Regions from separate parts of the Desulfofundulus luciae genome, predicted to be linked through region 2. Evidence: riboswitches for the same ligand, from Rfam matches in the RefSeq annotation. Region 2 holds a riboswitch; each other region holds the start of a gene.
The links. A riboswitch is a leader RNA that binds a small molecule or an ion and turns the genes downstream of it on or off. The one in region 2 is predicted to bind cobalamin.
Positions count from the first base shown of each region.

Region 1: it holds a riboswitch for cobalamin, as region 2 does, so the genes downstream of both, J2Z49_RS14800 (ISLre2 family transposase) here and cobU (bifunctional adenosylcobinamide kinase/adenosylcobinamide-phosphate guanylyltransferase) in region 2, are expected to answer to the same signal.
Region 3: it holds a riboswitch for cobalamin, as region 2 does, so the genes downstream of both, J2Z49_RS09745 (S-layer homology domain-containing protein) here and cobU (bifunctional adenosylcobinamide kinase/adenosylcobinamide-phosphate guanylyltransferase) in region 2, are expected to answer to the same signal.

Region 1 is NZ_JAUSUX010000002.1:103,620-109,070, reverse strand. Features, by position in the region: gene J2Z49_RS01985 (diguanylate cyclase) at 66-2,045, opposite strand; partial or broken gene J2Z49_RS14800 (ISLre2 family transposase) at 2,271-2,420, opposite strand; cobalamin riboswitch at 2,884-3,164, opposite strand; gene J2Z49_RS01975 (TetR/AcrR family transcriptional regulator) at 3,512-4,135, shown strand; gene J2Z49_RS01970 (efflux RND transporter periplasmic adaptor subunit) at 4,211-5,451, shown strand, end outside; gene J2Z49_RS01965 (efflux RND transporter permease subunit) at 5,448-5,451, shown strand, end outside.
Region 2 is NZ_JAUSUX010000009.1:48,345-53,795, reverse strand. Features, by position in the region: gene J2Z49_RS07045 (LL-diaminopimelate aminotransferase) at 1-277, shown strand, start outside; gene J2Z49_RS07040 (translation initiation factor 2) at 346-636, shown strand; gene J2Z49_RS07035 (DUF3842 family protein) at 780-1,196, shown strand; cobalamin riboswitch at 1,240-1,412, shown strand; gene cobU (bifunctional adenosylcobinamide kinase/adenosylcobinamide-phosphate guanylyltransferase) at 1,520-2,086, shown strand; gene J2Z49_RS07025 (cobyric acid synthase) at 2,094-3,650, shown strand; gene cbiB (adenosylcobinamide-phosphate synthase CbiB) at 3,771-4,727, shown strand; gene J2Z49_RS07015 (cobyrinate a,c-diamide synthase) at 4,743-5,451, shown strand, end outside.
Region 3 is NZ_JAUSUX010000015.1:11,233-16,683, reverse strand. Features, by position in the region: gene J2Z49_RS09750 (S-layer homology domain-containing protein) at 1-778, opposite strand, end outside; gene J2Z49_RS09745 (S-layer homology domain-containing protein) at 941-2,557, opposite strand; cobalamin riboswitch at 2,872-3,150, opposite strand; cobalamin riboswitch at 3,323-3,607, opposite strand; gene J2Z49_RS09740 (sensor histidine kinase) at 3,795-5,451, shown strand, end outside.

The DNA of each region.
Region 1 (5,451 bases), on a different contig from region 2:
CAAATTTTCCACACACCAGATCAGGGCCGTCCCCTCGCCCCGGCGCTTGTCCTCAGTAATTAATCCTAAAAAAGCCTGGTATAACCTCTTTTTTGCTCATACATATTGTTATCCGCTAGAGTAAAAATCTCATCAAAGCTCAGCCCGCGCTTGGACATAGCATATCCCACACTTACAGATAAGCTCAAGCCAGCAATGGGATGTTCCCAAGCAGCTACTTTACCTTTTATGCGGTTGATTATTTTTAGCACTTCTGCCTCATTGCAGTCAGTGACTATTATTAAGAATTCATCACCACCCATCCTTATAATCCAATCGCTTTGCCTGATGGATTGTTTTAAAATATCTGCCGTACCCTTAATAATCAAGTCACCCATTTGATGCCCAAAGTTATCATTGATATACTTCAAACGATCTATATCCACCACTATAAGAGCAAACTTGCTTTGCACATTTAAATTGTTCTTTATGAGGTTTAAGTACTGCCTATTGTAGACTCTCGTTAATTGATCTTTCATTGCCAAATTTTCCAACTCGCGATATAAATAATAATTTTTTATCGCATATGCTACATAGTTTCCAATCACTTTAAGCAGGTCTTGTTCCTGTTGCCCTATATGCACAGTACCTTTTGTTTCGACAACCAAAAAACCTTTAAATTCATCCCCTGATTCTAAAAATATAAAAATTCTCTTGCTTCCCGCCCATTTTTCTATTATTACCTCTTGGAGGCCGTTTTGTACCAATTTTTCACATTTTTTAATGAGTTCTTCTCGCTGGTTATCATTGAGGGGCTGTTCTCCTTCCTGAAAGCAATTTATTTCTCCATTTCTCATAATAACGAGCCATAATTTCTCGAGCGTCAAAACCTTACTAATTAAGGCTGCAGTGTTGTTTAATGTATCTTCCAGATCAAATACTTTCTTCAAAAATATGTTTGCTTGGGCTAGAATACTTAATTTTTCCAGATTAATTAGCAGCATTCTAAGAAGCTTTTCTCTTTGAGTAACATCCATTGTCAGCATTAGCATCCCACTGTAGCAACCTTTTTCATCTGCTATTTTTATATATTTATTTTCAATGTATCTGCCTTTTCTTGCCATTAACCGCTCCCACCCATTTGCCTGGCCACTTTTGACTTTGGCAAGCTTTTCTTTAACCACTATTCTTCTGTGGGGGCGTTGTATATCAATTATGGTTTTGCCTATCAATTCACCCGGTTCTACATCTCTTAATTTTGCTGCAAAATTGTTGCAAAAGAGGATACGATCATCCCTGTCTATCAATATTATTCCTATATCAGGCAACTGATCTAAAATTTCTTCCCAATTAATTTCGAGTTCACTATCTTCGTTAATAATAAATTTGCTGTAGTTTTTGTTACTGTTTTCTACGCTAAGGGGAAAGTACGTAGGATGATAATGATGTTTATAAAAATCTGGCGCTATGGATATAAACATATCTACCAATCGACCGTCCAGATGAGTGTTTTTGCTTTTTATTAGTTCTTCAATTGCTTCTTCAAAACTTAATATTTTTTTATAGGGCCGGAAAGATACCAGGGCGTCAAAACAATCACCGATGCTGACGATTCTTGCAGACAACGGTATATCTTCCCCGGACAACCCCTCTAAATATCCACTGCCATCGTACCTTTCGTGGTGATAACGAATAGCATCAGCAACCATATGGAAAAGCTTGGAATCATTCAGTAAATTAATGCCATTAACAGGATGCCTTTTAATTACAGACCATTCTTCTTTATTTAGTTTGCCAGGTTTGTATAAAATCTTTGGCGATATGTTAATTTTGCCTATGTCATGGAGTAATGCACCTAGAGTTAAACGCAAACACTCTTGTTCCGGCAAGCCCATTTTAGTAGCCAAAAGGTAGGTACAACAGGATACATTTACACAATGACAGTAAACTGAATAGTATTTATGTTTTAGAGCCAGGTAAAGAGTATCCGCAATCGGGTCGCCGGTAATGATTGATTCTAATGAACTTAGCAATTTTTCATCATAAGGCATTTTTAACACGGACACGGTAAGTGTCACCTTCCTATACCTGTCCACCGCTCACCAAAATTACTGCCAAATCCATCCGGGAGCGGTTAAAACCCCTTTGGGGGATAGGGATTTGCCTTCCTCTGGCCGGTCAGGCGCTTAAATATTGCCGGAGTCTATTGAGCCACCTGCGGGGTTCGCGGCCGCCAAGGCTCCCTTAACTGCGCCGCCTTTTAGGTCCTCTTGAGCTTACCAGGAAACAAGCTAGCAAATAAGGGTAGAAAGATTGGGCCGGGCAAGTTCCCGTAAAACATACTTAATCCACCGCCGGTCCGCAAAAGGACCCTTTAATGCCGGTAAAAACGCCTGCAGCCACTTTTCCACATCCTCGGCTTTTTGTTTTTCCACTGGCTTTAATTGCGCCAATTCCCTCAACTTCCGGTGTTCCACCGGCCAGCAAAAAACATATTTGCTAAGCTCCCCCTTTGCCATTACGACCAAAATCCGGGGTATTCGGCCCGCCCAACCAGCACAAAGAAAACCCCCCAACCTGGTGCCGGGGGGTAATGTAACTGCGTGAACACAAAAAGGACATGCTCCACCGCTCCCCCCGTACAGATAATGAGGAGTGGAATAGGCATGCCCTCTGCTGTCCTCAGGTCATGGCCCCCTCAAGTCACCCAAAGCTTCTTTAAATAAGTTGAAGGGGCTCCCCAGACAGTGGACCATATCACCCCTTTAAGCCTTATCCCTCAGGATAAAGCACCTATTCCTGCAATCTGGCATTTTTAAAACACTAAAAACCCCTGCATGTCCGGGTGCAGGGGTAAAAGCATACTACTTAAGTTCTTTCACCTCCCCATGGACCGTAGGTACAAGCGGTGAAAAGGAACGGGCAGGTTTCCTGGCTCATGGATCACTGCCCCACCACGCCTTCCCAGCCCGGCACTTACCGATGACAACGATTGAACCCTGCTGTTACATCATTCAGTGCTGAACAAGCGTGCCATTGGATGTAACAGCTCACCAGTTAGTTTGGGCCAGTGGTTTTGTGTGGCGGACTCCCCATTCACAGTGGCGGCCCCGCGTCAGATTTTCACTGACTTCCCTCTATCCTTGCCTTTTGCGGCAGGGAGCACCCGTTCACTTTATTTAATTGCCTAAATTATAACACAGCAGGCATATGTTGTCCAGATTCGATATTTTCGTATAAAATCCGCGTCAAGATTCAGCAGGTATCTACACCGGTTCCCCCGTACCGGAATCATCACCCGGGTGACAATTTCACCCGCCCTTCCCGGGACCTTTCTTTTCTGACCCCTCCCACCCATCGCCGGGTGCCCGGACGGCAGTTGGTCCAACCGGAATGGCTGCCCCCTGGCCAGCTCCTCCCGGGTAGCGCTTGACAAAAAAATCATAATGCTATACAGTGAATCTAAAGTTTATTTTGTGATGCCAGCTTCATACATATTTACTTTTAATTACATATTTACCTGGAGGCTACAATGAAAAAGGATAAACTTTCCAGAAGAGAGCGGGAACAACTGCAGCGCCGGGCGGAAATCCTGCAGGCTGCGCTGGAGTTATTCTCGCAAAAGGGTTATCATAACGTTTCCATGCACGAAATAGCCGCACGGGCAGAATTTGCCGTGGGCACTCTTTACAAGTTCTTCAAAAATAAGGAGGAGCTGTATAAAGAGATTTTAATGCAGACGGCAATGCTGTTTTATTCTGCGTTATCGAAAGCGCTGGAAGAAAAGGGGGACGAATATGCCAGGGTAAAAAACTTTCTAAAAACAAAATGTAAACTTTTTATGGAAAACATCCTGTCGGTGCGGCTTTACTTTTCAGTGTCGGGTGCCGGCGTGAGCTTTAACGTCAGGAGGGGGTTAGAAACTGAGCTGCGCAGTTTCTATGACCAGCTAATCCAGAAGCTGGCTGCTGTTTTTGAAAAAGGCATTCAAAAGAAGATTTTCCGCCCGCTTGACCCGTATTACCTGGCCCTGGCCCTTGACAGTATAAGCAATGCCTTTCTTTTTTGCTGGATGGAAGACCCCGGTAGACATCCTGTTGACACAGACCTGATCGAGAAAATCTTCTTTGAACGAATATATCTGTTACACAGCTAAGGAGTTTTATGGCCGCGCCGAAGAGGGAGTGGCGCGCGGCCCCGGAGGAAACGCACCCACGGTGAATTTAACCGGATGGCGGCCAGCTTCCCCTGCACGAAGGTGCCGGAGGGGATCTTGCGCCGGGCAGCGAAGGAGGTTATCGTTTTGGAAGACAAGGTGGCTCTCAAAAGCAAAACAGGGATCATCACTGCTTTTATCTTGATCTTGCTCTTTGTTGGGTTTGCTGCCTTTAATTACGTTCGGCATAGTGAAAAGGAAAAGATTACTGTTAACAAAACGGAAACCGTACCCGTACAGGTGGCCGAAGCAAGATTAACGAACCTGCAACGGGTACTGGAACTGACAGGAGAAATCAAACCGGCAGCCGTGGTAGACGTTCACCCCAAGATTGGGGGGGAGATTATTGAGAAAATATACGTAGAAACCGGCGATTACGTTAAAAAAGGAGACCTGATAGCTGTTTTGGAAGATGATATCATAAAAGCCCAGCTTGAAGAGGCAACGGCAGGCCTGGCTGCAGCGGAGGCCGGGTTAAGGCAGAGCGAGGCGAATCTGGAACTGTTAGAAAAAGACCGCCTGCGTGTGGAAAATCTTTACCAGGCAAATGCTGTATCCAAACAGGAACTGGATCATATAAATGCCCAGTACAGGGCTGCCGTTGAATCAAAGAAACTCGCGGGCGCGCAAGTTGAAAAGGCGAAGGCAGTTTTAAACCAGCTGCAGGTACTTTACCGCGAGTACAGTATATATGCACCCATTTCGGGATTTGTAGCCGCCCGTTACGTGGAGCAGGGGAACCGGACAGATACGGCGAAACCGGTGATTCGCATTTCCCGGGAAGATGAGCTGAAAATCGTCTGCAGCATAACGGAAAAAGACTTCCCCCATCTCAAAAAGGGGATAGAAGCAGAAGTAACCGTAGATGCTTTTCCCGGAAAAGTTTTTAAAGGGGTTGTCTCGGTTATCAGCCCGACCATCGACCCGGCTACCCGGACAGCCGGGATTGAAATACATATCCCCAATAAGGAGTATAAGCTTCGTTCCGGCATGTTTGCCCATATTAAATTATATTTAGGCGAACGGAAAGCCCTGGCAGTTCCCACCGAATCCCTGAATAAAATGCCGGGAACGGGAAGCTATTTTGTATATATCGTTAAAGATAACAAAGCAATCTTAAAAAACGTAAAAACGGGCATCAGTCAGGGTAATATTACCGAGATAACCGATGGTTTAACTGAAAAAGATCTGGTCGTTACCAGAGGGCAGAACCGGCTTTATGACGGTGCACGCGTTTCTATAGAAGAAAGAGGTGC
Region 2 (5,451 bases):
GCGCCGGCGGGATGTGCTGGTGGAAGGATTGGCCCGTTATGGCTGGCATATGCCCAAACCCAACGCCTCCATGTTTGTTTGGGCTCCCCTGCCGGCGGGATATACTTCCTCGCGGCAGTTTGCCCTGGACTTGCTGGAGCGGGCTGGGGTGCTGGTCGTTCCCGGACTGGCCTTTGGAGCCATGGGGGAGGGCTATGTGCGCATGGCCCTGGTCCAGGAAGAGGAACTGCTGGTCGAGGCAGTGGAACGCATTGGCAGGGCATTTTCCTTCCGGTAGCCATTCGTCTATTGCCACCAGGGGCGGCATATACTAAAAACAGACCTGCTGCCTGGGGTGGTGGATCGATGGATGTGCTTGAAATGCAACGGCGGATCCAGGAACTGGAGGAGAAGGTGGAACAGCTCCGTTTGAGCCGCCGGGTGTTGATGAATTTAATCGAACGGATGGATAGAGAAAAATCTGCCTTCCTGGACCGGCTGGAAAAGGAGAATAAGCGGCTGCACCGGGCTAATTATCGTTACGCCCGGTCCCTTTTACGAAAAAATTTACAAATCCTTGAACTGGAATCAAGACTTAAGGATTACCTGTCCCGTGATTCTGTTGAAGCTAGGCAGCCGGATTCTCGCGGCGGTTAAACGGGTTTCACACCGCCTTCGTTGCGCCGGCGGGATCCGGTCCACAGCAGGCCGGGGTTTACATCTTACGTGAAGCACCGGTGTAAGCGGGGATAAGCCCCGTTTAAGTTGTGTTTGAAACTAAAGGTTTAGGAGCGAAGATTATGCGTATTGCTGTAGTGGACGGGCAGGGCGGCGGTATAGGCAAGCATATCATGGAAAGGTTGCGCCGGGAATTGCCCGAGGATGTGGATATTCTGGCCCTGGGAACCAATGCCCTGGCTACTTCGGTGATGCTCCGGGCCGGCGCCAACGAGGGAGCCACCGGTGAAAATGCGGTAATCTACAATGCGCCTCGGGTAGACCTGATCGTGGGTCCGGTAAGCATTCTTTTCCCCCACGCCATGATGGGGGAGTTAACACCGGCCATGGCCACGGCCCTCGCCGCGAGCCCGGCAAAAAAAATTTTGTTGCCCCTGGTACGGGGATCTGTGGAACTGGTGGGACTGCGTGCCGAACCCCTGCCCCACCTGATTGAAGAATTGGTCCAGCGAGTAAAAGAGTACATAGAAAAATTTTAACTTCAAGAGGATTTTTTTAAAAAATGGCGAATTAGCAAATAAAATAATTTTCCGGCCTGCAGGTGCCCCAACGGGGAGAATAGGGAATCAGGTGAAATTCCTGAGCGGTCTCCGCCACTGTAACCGGGAAGCAGCCCTGCAATGCCACCGCCAGGGAAGGCGTAGGGCAGGCGATGATCCGGGAGCCAGGATACCTGCCTGCGGGTGCCTTTGCCCCCTTCGTGAGAAAAGGGGCATGGCGTCTGTTCGGGGCTAGGGAGTGGCCTGGCACAATTTTCCCCGGTCTTTCGAAGGCTGGGGTTTTTGTTTTAAGGGGTGTTGTTATGGCTCTGGTGCTTGTTCTTGGCGGTGCCAGGAGTGGCAAGAGCAATTTTGCCGAAGGACTGGCCGCTTCTTCCGGTTCAAGGGTTGTTTATGTAGCTACGGCTGCTGCCGGTGACGATGAAATGGCCCGCCGGATCGTTAGTCACCGCCGGCGCCGTCCTGCCGCCTGGCTTACGGTAGAAGAAACCCACCAACTGGAAAGGGTAATCAAGGAATACGAAAGACGGGCAGACATCCTTTTAATCGACTGTTTGACCATGTGGGTGACCAATCTCTTGCTGGACGAAAGTCTGCCCGCCTCCGGCAGTACAGCGGAAGATAAAGAAAGTTTCATCCTGGAACAGGCCCGGCAATTGGGCAGGACTGCTGCCGCCTCGCCGGCCCGCGTAATTATGGTAGCCAATGAAGTAGGAATGGGCCTGGTACCGGACAATGCCCTTGGCCGTTCGTTTCGCGATGTGGCGGGGCGGGTAAACCAGCTCCTGGCTCAAGAGGCGGAGGAGGTTTACCTGGTGGTGGCCGGTCTGCCCGTGGAAATCAAATCCCTGGTATTCAAAAGGAGGTAGCTTATATATGCTGGCCAGGACCATTATGGTGCAGGGAACCGCTTCACACGTGGGCAAAAGTGTCCTGGTGGCCGCCCTTTGTCGCATCTTTTACCAGGATGGCTATCGTGTGGCCCCGTTTAAGTCCCAGAACATGGCCCTGAACTCTTTTGTAACCCGGGATGGGGGTGAGATGGGCCGGGCTCAGGTGGTGCAGGCCGAGGCCGCCGGGATAGAGCCGCATGTGGACATGAACCCCATTTTGCTCAAGCCCACGGGACAGGCCTCCTCCCAGGTGATTGTCCTGGGCCGGCCAGTAGGAAACCTTTCCGCCCGGGAATATCATAACGGCTATGCCCAAAAGGCATGGGAAATTATATGCCAGGCCCTGGACCGGCTTCGCCGCTGTTATGAGATCGTGGCCATAGAGGGTGCCGGAAGCCCGGCAGAGGTCAACCTCCAGGCTACGGAAATTGTGAACATGCGGGTGGCCCGGCTGGCGGAGGCCCCGGTGCTTCTTGCCGCCGATATAGACAAGGGTGGCGCCCTGGCCGCGGTGGTTGGCACGCTGGAATTGCTTCCGGAAGAGGATCGGCGGCGGGTGGCGGGGATCATTATCAATAAGTTTCGCGGGGATTTAAAACTCTTTCAGCCGGCGGTGGACTTCCTGGAAGCAAAAACAGGCATACCGGTGGTGGGGGTAGTTCCCTACTTTGAAGGCTTCCGGGTGCAGGAAGAAGATACTGTTTCTGAGGAATGCCTGCGTAGAAGCCGGACACCTTCCAGGCGGGAAGTGGAAGTTGCCGTCATTCACCTGCCCCATATTTCCAATTTTACTGATTTTGATCCCCTGGAGGACGAGCCCGATGTAAATTTGCGTTATATTGGGAAAGGAACCCCTTTAGGGCGGCCAGATCTGATCATCCTTCCCGGAAGCAAAAACACCATTGAGGATCTGGTTTCTTTAAAGCGATCGGGCCTGGCTGGCGAAATATGCCGGTTGGCCCGGGAAGGAGTGCCGGTAATCGGCATCTGCGGCGGCTTCCAGATGCTGGGCAAAGAACTGGCCGATCCCTATCACACCGAGTCCAGCATTCCCAGAATAGAAGGACTGGGATTGCTGGATATCAGCACCGCCTTTGAGCCGGAAAAGGTGACCACCCAGGTGGAGGCCACAGTCACCGGCAGAGGCCCCCTTTTATCACCGGCCCGGGGACAAAGGGTAGTGGGTTACGAGATTCACATGGGACGCACCCAACTGGGGCCCGGGGCCGTACCGGCCTTTCATATCCACCGGCGTTCCGGGGAAGCGGTGGATTGCCCGGATGGGGCGCAGGATGAACGGGGGCTGGTCTTTGGAACCTATATCCACGGCCTGTTTGATCACGATGGCTTCCGCCGGCAGTTGCTTAACGCTTTAAGGATAAAAAAGGGGCTGGCTCCCCTGGAGCAGGAAGGTACCAGCCACCTGGAGCAGCGGCAACGGGATTATGACCGGCTGGCCGCTGTAGTGCGGGGAAGCCTGGATATGGACAGGATTTACCAGCTCCTCGGTTTGCCTGGACCCAAGTCCAGGGCCGTGTGAGTTAGCCATTATCCATTGCCGCAATTACGGAAGGGCGGGAGCGGCGGTATGCAATTCTGCAAGAATGCACGGAAAGGGGCGACAGGCCTGGGTGTTTGGATTTGTGCCAGGTAACGGGACATGCTCCAGGTAGTGGCTGCTTACCTTGTGGACCTGCTGGTGGGAGACCCGCGCTGGCTTCCCCACCCGGTAGTGATTATCGGTAAAATCATTGCCGGGCTTGAAAAAATTCTCCGCCGGGTAGCTAAGAATCCCTTTTCTCTGCGAGTCGCAGGGGTGGTCCTGGCGGCCGTTGTGGTGGGGAGCAGTTACCTGGCCGCGTACCTTCTGGTCAGCCTGGCTGCCCTTGTGCATCCCTGGCTGGCCCTGGGACTGGAGGTCTGGCTGATTTCCACCACCTTTGCCGTCCGGGGGTTGGCCGGGGCGGCCCGGGATGTGCTGCGTCCCCTGTCCCGGGGCGCTCTTGATCTGGCTCGCCGGCAGGTAGGCTTTATAGTCGGCAGGGATACGCACCGCATGGATGCCCGGGAAGTTGCCCGGGCTACGGTGGAAACGGTGGCCGAAAACATTGTCGATGGTTTTGTATCCCCCCTCTTTTACGCCCTGATTGGCGGAGCGCCCCTGGCCATGGCCTACCGGGCGGTGAATACCCTTGACTCCATGGTGGGCTACCGTAACGACCTGTACCGGGATCTGGGCTGGGCCTCGGCCCGGCTGGACGATGTGGCCAATTTTTTGCCTGCACGCTGGGCGGGGCTGTTGCTGGTGGCGGCAGCCTGGCTTTCCGGACGCAGGGCTGGTGAGGCCTGGCAGGCCATAAGAAAAGATGCCCCGCGTCATCCCAGTCCCAACAGCGGCATTCCAGAGGCGGCCATGGCCGGCGCCCTGGGGATACGCCTGGGGGGGCTGAATTATTATGGCGAGCAGGCTTCCTTTCGGGCCTACTTAAACGAATCCGGCCACCCGCCGCAGATAGATCACATCCGGCAGGCGGTGGACATGCTCTACCTCACCGCCGCCCTGGCGGTGCTCAGCGGTTTAGCTGTGAAATTACTCTTTTTTTACTCACTTTTATGAGGGGGGCAGGACTCTTTGAACATACCGCGCCTTTTAATTGCCGCTACCCACAGCGGGGCCGGTAAAACCACTCTGGCCACGGCCCTGATGGCCGCCTTTACCCGCGCGGGTTTTGCGGTCCAGCCTTTCAAGGTGGGTCCGGATTATATTGATCCCGGCTACCACACCGCGGCCACCGGACGGATTTCCCGCAATCTGGATACCTTTTTTTTAGGGGCGGACGGAGTGCGGGAGGTGTTTACCCGCGTCGCTTCCGGAGCGGACCTCTGTATAATCGAGGGGGTTATGGGTCTTTACGACGGCAAAGGGACTACGGAGCGGGGTAGCTCGGCGGAGGTGGCTAAAACCCTCGATGCCCCGGTTTTGCTGGTGGTGGATGCCCGGTCCATGTCCCGCAGTGCTGCCGCCCTGGTCCTGGGTTACCGGCTTTTTGATCCCCGGGTGCGTTTGGTCGGGGTGCTGCTCAACCGTGTGGGCAGCGTCCGGCACTACGCAACGCTCAAGGAGGCCATTGAAAAACAGGCCGAGGTTCCCGTGCTGGGCTGGGTTGGCCGCCGGGAAGAAATATCCCTTCCCCACCGGCACCTTGGTCTGCTGCCGGCGGTGGAAAAGAACGCCCTGGCCGACCATTTAGAGCGGCTGGTGGCGATCCTGGAGGAAGGGGTGGATCTTTCCTGCTTGCTGGGGGCAGCCCGGCAGGCGCCGCCTCTGCCCGAAACTCCGC
Region 3 (5,451 bases), on a different contig from region 2:
AGCCGGCCACAAAACTGCCGTCGGCCTTTTGCTGGTCCCTCATCCAGTTAAGGCCGTTATTAATGGCCGCCTGCACCCTGGCATCCTGCCCGCCGGGATCGAGATAATGCAGAGCCCTTACCGCCTGGGCCGTGGCCATGAAGTCGGCAAAATAGTTTGTTTTGCCCTTGTCATCCGTCCAGCTCCCGCCCCAGGCACCGTATACCTCTGAGGGTACAGTAGACTGGGTAAGTTGATTGCTTATAATGTAATCCCTGGTATAAGCAGCGTTTATAACGCTCAGCTTACCCGCCCGGCCCAGCAGGTCAAAGGCCGGCAGGTTGCTGAAAAGGCTGTAAGCTCCCGTATCAAAGCCGTTCTCCGTCTGCCTGTTTTTCAAGATCTCCACAAGCTGATCGGCCAGATCGCTTCGCCCCAGCGCCTGCATGGCAAGGAGGTCCTGGGCCAGGATCTTGGCCGGAACATTATCTGGCTGTGAAATATCGTTATAAACAGCGTTTATAACCGCATCATTTAGATTTTCACCATTATACACCCAGGAAGCAACATCAACACCGGCCTGCTTTAAGACATAAAGAGCATAGGAACCCACCCCATACTCCGAATTATTGATTCCCTTCTGGATGTATTCATTGTACAGAAACTGCACGGCATTGTTGGCCGGTGAGCCGGATACCCCGCTGGCGCCGGCATTTACCGCCGGTGTCAGCAGGGTTGCGGCCATGACCAGAACCAGTAACAAACTCAGCTTTTTAACCGTCCTTTTATGGTGATACAACGCCCTGACCCCCTTACGATGTTTTTACTCTGAAAACAGACTTTTCCACTTTCTTTCACTACTGTACCTTCTTTAGGCAGCATGGCCGCCTCATGTAACACCGCCCGATTTAACCCGGCAGATTGTCCCTTCTTTACCCTCCCGGGCCTTTTCGATACCTCCTTACAGCACATCAGCCAGGCGCAAAAGCATGGCGGCCGCTTCGGCCCTGGTGACCTTTTTCTCGGCCCGGAAAGTCCGGTCGGGATAACCACCGGCAACCCCCTTGGCGTAAGCCACCCCCACGGCCTCTTTCGCCCAGGCCGGAATTTGATCCGCATCGGCGAAATCCAGCTCTTTCGGCGCCACCTCCCCGCATTTCTTTTCAATAATCCGGGCCATAACGGCGGCCAGTTCGGCACGGCTTACCGGTTCCTCCCCTTTAAAAATAAGGGTGCCGTCCGGTTGCGGGTAGCCGGAAATGAGCCCTTCCCTCAATGCCACGGCCACGGCCTCATGGGCCCATTGGGGAACATTCCGGCTATCTTTAAACTTCCGGTCGAACACAAGCAGGTCTTGCCGGGAAGCCACCGCCGGCTTTAGCAGGCGCACCATCATGGAGGCTATTTCATAGCGGGTCACCTGCTCTTCGGGTTTAAAGGTACCGTCTGGATAACCCGACGCAACCTGTATTTGAACCAGCCTGTTGATGGCCCCTTCCGCCCAGTGACCTTTCAAATCCGTAAAACTGGCCACCATACCGGGTTGCGCTTGCCGTCCGGATTCCTCCTGAGATCCAGGTTGTGGCTGTGTTGCCTGGCTTTTCGCCTTCGCTTCCAGCGCCAGGCACGCCCAGAGCACCCAGGTGGCATCCATGGCGTTTCCCGACGTACCGAAGCTCCCATCGGCGTTCAATGACTTATTCATCAGATAATCAACGGCACTCTTCCCCGTGCCGCTTTTCCACGCCGCCGGGTCCATACCCAGGGTCTTCAGGGTCACAATTACTTCCGCAGTATCGATCACCGGGTCGTCCATACCGGCCACAAAGCTGCCGTCTGCCTTCTGCTGTCTTTGCATCCAGGCCAGGCCGTTTTTAATGGCCTCCTGCACCTGAGGATCTTTCTTTTCCGGGTCCAGGTAGTGCAGCACCCTCACCGCCTGGGCCGTGGCCATGAAATCGGCGTAATAGGCATTACCATCCAGCGACCCCCAGCTTCCGTACTGAGGATTTTGTGCCTTGACATACTGTTTTTCCAGGATATAATTCCTGGCCAGGCCGGTGTTTATCTGATCCATTAACCCGGCCCTGCTTAAAAGATCAAAGGAAGGCATGTTGCTGTAGATGCTTAACGGCCCGATGTCTTCAAATCCTTCGTCTGTCTGCCTGTTCTTCAAGACCTGCAGCAACCGGCCGGCCAGATCCTTTTCTCCCAGCGCCTGCATGGCCACCAGATCCTGGGCAAGCTGCTTTGCCCGCACTTCAGCCGCTTTATCCAGATCATCCCTGACCGCCTTCAGCACTGCCTCCCGGAAAGTCACTCCCTGGTGCACCCAGGCTCCGGCGTCAACACCGGCCTGGCTTAGCACATAAAAGGCATACGAGCCCACACCCACATCCGAGTTAATCAACCCGTTTTTTAAATAGTCACGATGCAGGAATTGCACTGCCTTATCCGCCAGGGGTGAAACTGCCGCTTCCACCCGGCCCGGTACCCCAAGCGGCACCAGCAGACCGAGGAATAAACAGACCGTTGCAACCAGGGCTGTTAACCGCCCGGCAAAGTGATGGGTTTTCATAAGAACGTCCTCCTCAGAAAGTAGATTTTAATGTTTTGTATAGGGAACGAACGTTCCCATAGGTAACTCCTTTGTAAAAACTTTTTATTTAAACCAACCGGCTAATTTTAAAAAGTAGCCCGGCCTGACTTAAAGCCGGATATATATTTACTCCTGAAAGGAGAATGGGTTAACGATGTATAAAGGCTTGTTACCTGTGCATACCCCAGGCCTCGCCGTAAAAAAAACCCCCATCTACCCGGATGGAGGCTCAATCCTCGCAGCAAAATCATGCCACGACAAACTTAACCACCCCCCGTCCGCGCAGGTTGGTCTGGTTGTCCCGGTAACGGGCAGGTCTCCTGGCTCGGGTTCACCGGAGCTCCACGTCTTCCCATCCAGCACTCAGCCATGTTATGGTTTCCTTCGCCGTAACCTTATCGTAGCAGTAACCAATTTCTATCAAAGCAGAAAACAATCTCACTGAGTGCTGGACAGTGACTTTGCTGTGGAGTCCCTCCCCCTCACAGTGGCGGGACCGCGCCGGATTTGCACCGGCTTCCCTTTTCACCTTTACCCCTCGGGGTAAAAGCACCCGTTCCGGTATGAAGTTGTCCTCAGGCAGCAGGATATTAAATCATTTGTCGCTATTTAATTGAAAGGATGCAACACCCTAAAACAAATAACCCCGGCCTGTCAGAGACCGGGGTTTGTTTACACTGGCTGCAGCCCACCGTAAAGTGGTAAGGCTATTACCGGCACAAGCCCCTGTTCCCTGGGAGGCTTTCCGTGCCGCGCGCCCGGGCAGGTCTCCTGACTCATGGGTCATCGCCTGCTTTCCGCCTTCCCAGCCCAGCACTCACCAGTGACATTGGCTAAACAACCATGCTGTTACATCATTCACTGTAGAACAGGGTACCCTTAAATGTAACAGCCAATCAGTAAGTGCTGGGCCAGTGGCCCTGTGGAAAGCCGCTACCCATTCACAGTGGCCCCACCGTCCAGGATTCGCACCTGGTTCCCTTTTACCCCTGCCTGATTGACAGGGGAACCCGGACACGACTATGCGGTTGAATCCCTTTACATGAAATAGTAACACATTTCTGATAAGTTGTCCATAGAAAAATGACGATATGTTAGATTTAGCTTTTAGCTGCATACACCCCATAACTTCCAGCCCCGCCTGTACTGGTGAGTGAACCTGTGGTATACTAATTGTCGGACAGGTCGATTAAACAGTTAGAAAGGGTGACCTACCGTGACCTGGTCTTTGGCCCTTACCCTAGCGTACAGATTGAGCATGGTGGCCACAGCGGCCTTTATTCTTTCCCGCATGCCCGCCCTGGGGCGTATTTTATCCCGGCAGCTCACCCCCCGGGACAAGCTGCTGTTGACTCTGGCCCTGGGTGGTATGGGCATTGTGGGTACTTACGCCGCCGTGCCCATCCACGGCGCCCTGGCCAACTCCCGGGTGGTGGGGGTAATGGTGGCCGGTTTGCTGGGCGGGCCCCTGGTGGGGGCCGGGGCGGGCCTGATCGCCGGTTTCCACCGTTACCTGCTGGGTGGTTTCACCGCCTTTTCCTGCGCCCTGGCCGCCGTGGCCGAAGGGGCCCTGGGCGGGCTGGTGCAGCACTACTACCGCCGCGGCCCCATTCCCTGGCATGTAGCTTTACTGGCCGGGCTGGCGGGAGAAACATTGCAAATGGCCATTATCCTGGCCACCGCCCGTCCTTTCGGCGAGGCCTGGGCACTGGTGCAGATCATCGGCCCGCCCATGATTATAGTCAATTCCATCGGCGTGGCCATTTTTATGGTCATTGCCAAAACCGCTGCCGAGCAGCGGGAACGCATCGCCGCCTGCCAGGCACAGCAGGCACTGCGCATTGCCACCCAAACCCTGCCCTATTTACGACACGGGTTGAACCGGGAGTCGGCTGAGCAGACGGCCCGGATTATTTATAATTCCGTCAAGCTGGCCGCCGTGGCCATCACCAACGGGCAGGAGATCCTGGCCCATGTGGGCCGGGGGGACGACCATCATCACCCCGGGACTCCCATATTGACCAGTGCCACTTTAAAGGCGCTGGCCACCGGAGAGGTTCAGGTAGCCCAGACCAGGGATGAAATCGGCTGCCAGGAAAAGAACTGCCGCCTGGCTTCGGCAGTGGTGGTGCCACTGAAAAGGCGGGAGGTAACCATAGGCACTTTAAAGCTTTATCATGACCGGGAAAACTGCATCACGCCGGTAGACCTGGAACTGGCCCGGGGGTTGGCCCACCTGTTTTCCACCCAGCTGGAACTGGCCGAAGTGGAATCCGAAGCCCGGCTGCGTGCCCAGGCGGAACTGAAGGCGCTCCAGGCCCAGGTGCACCCCCACTTCCTGTTTAACGCCTTAAATACCATTGTCTCCCTGGTACGCACCAGGCCGGACAAGGCCCGGGAACTGTTGATTAAACTGGCCAGCTTCTTCCGGTACAGTCTGCGAAAGGATGATGCTCCCATTCCCCTGGCGGAAGAACTGGCCCATGTGGAGGCCTACCTGGCCATCGAGGGAACACGCTTCGGCAACAAGCTACAGGTAATCCAGCTTGTTGATCCCGCAGTTTTAACCTGCCCCGTTCCCGCCTTTACCCTGCAGCCGGTGGTAGAAAATGCCATCAAGCACGGCCTGCAACCCAAGAGGGAGGGTGGGAGGATAAAAATCATAGCTAAAGAACAGCCTGAAGAAGTGATAGTCACCATAGAAGATAATGGTGTGGGTATCTTCCCGGAAGAACTGGATAAAATCCTCCTGCCCGGCTACGGGCGCGGCCACGGGCTGGGATTATCCATTGTCAACGAACGTTTGAAGGGCCTGTACGGGCCGGGGTATGCGTTGCAGGTAAACAGTACACCCGGGCAGGGTACCAGAGTGG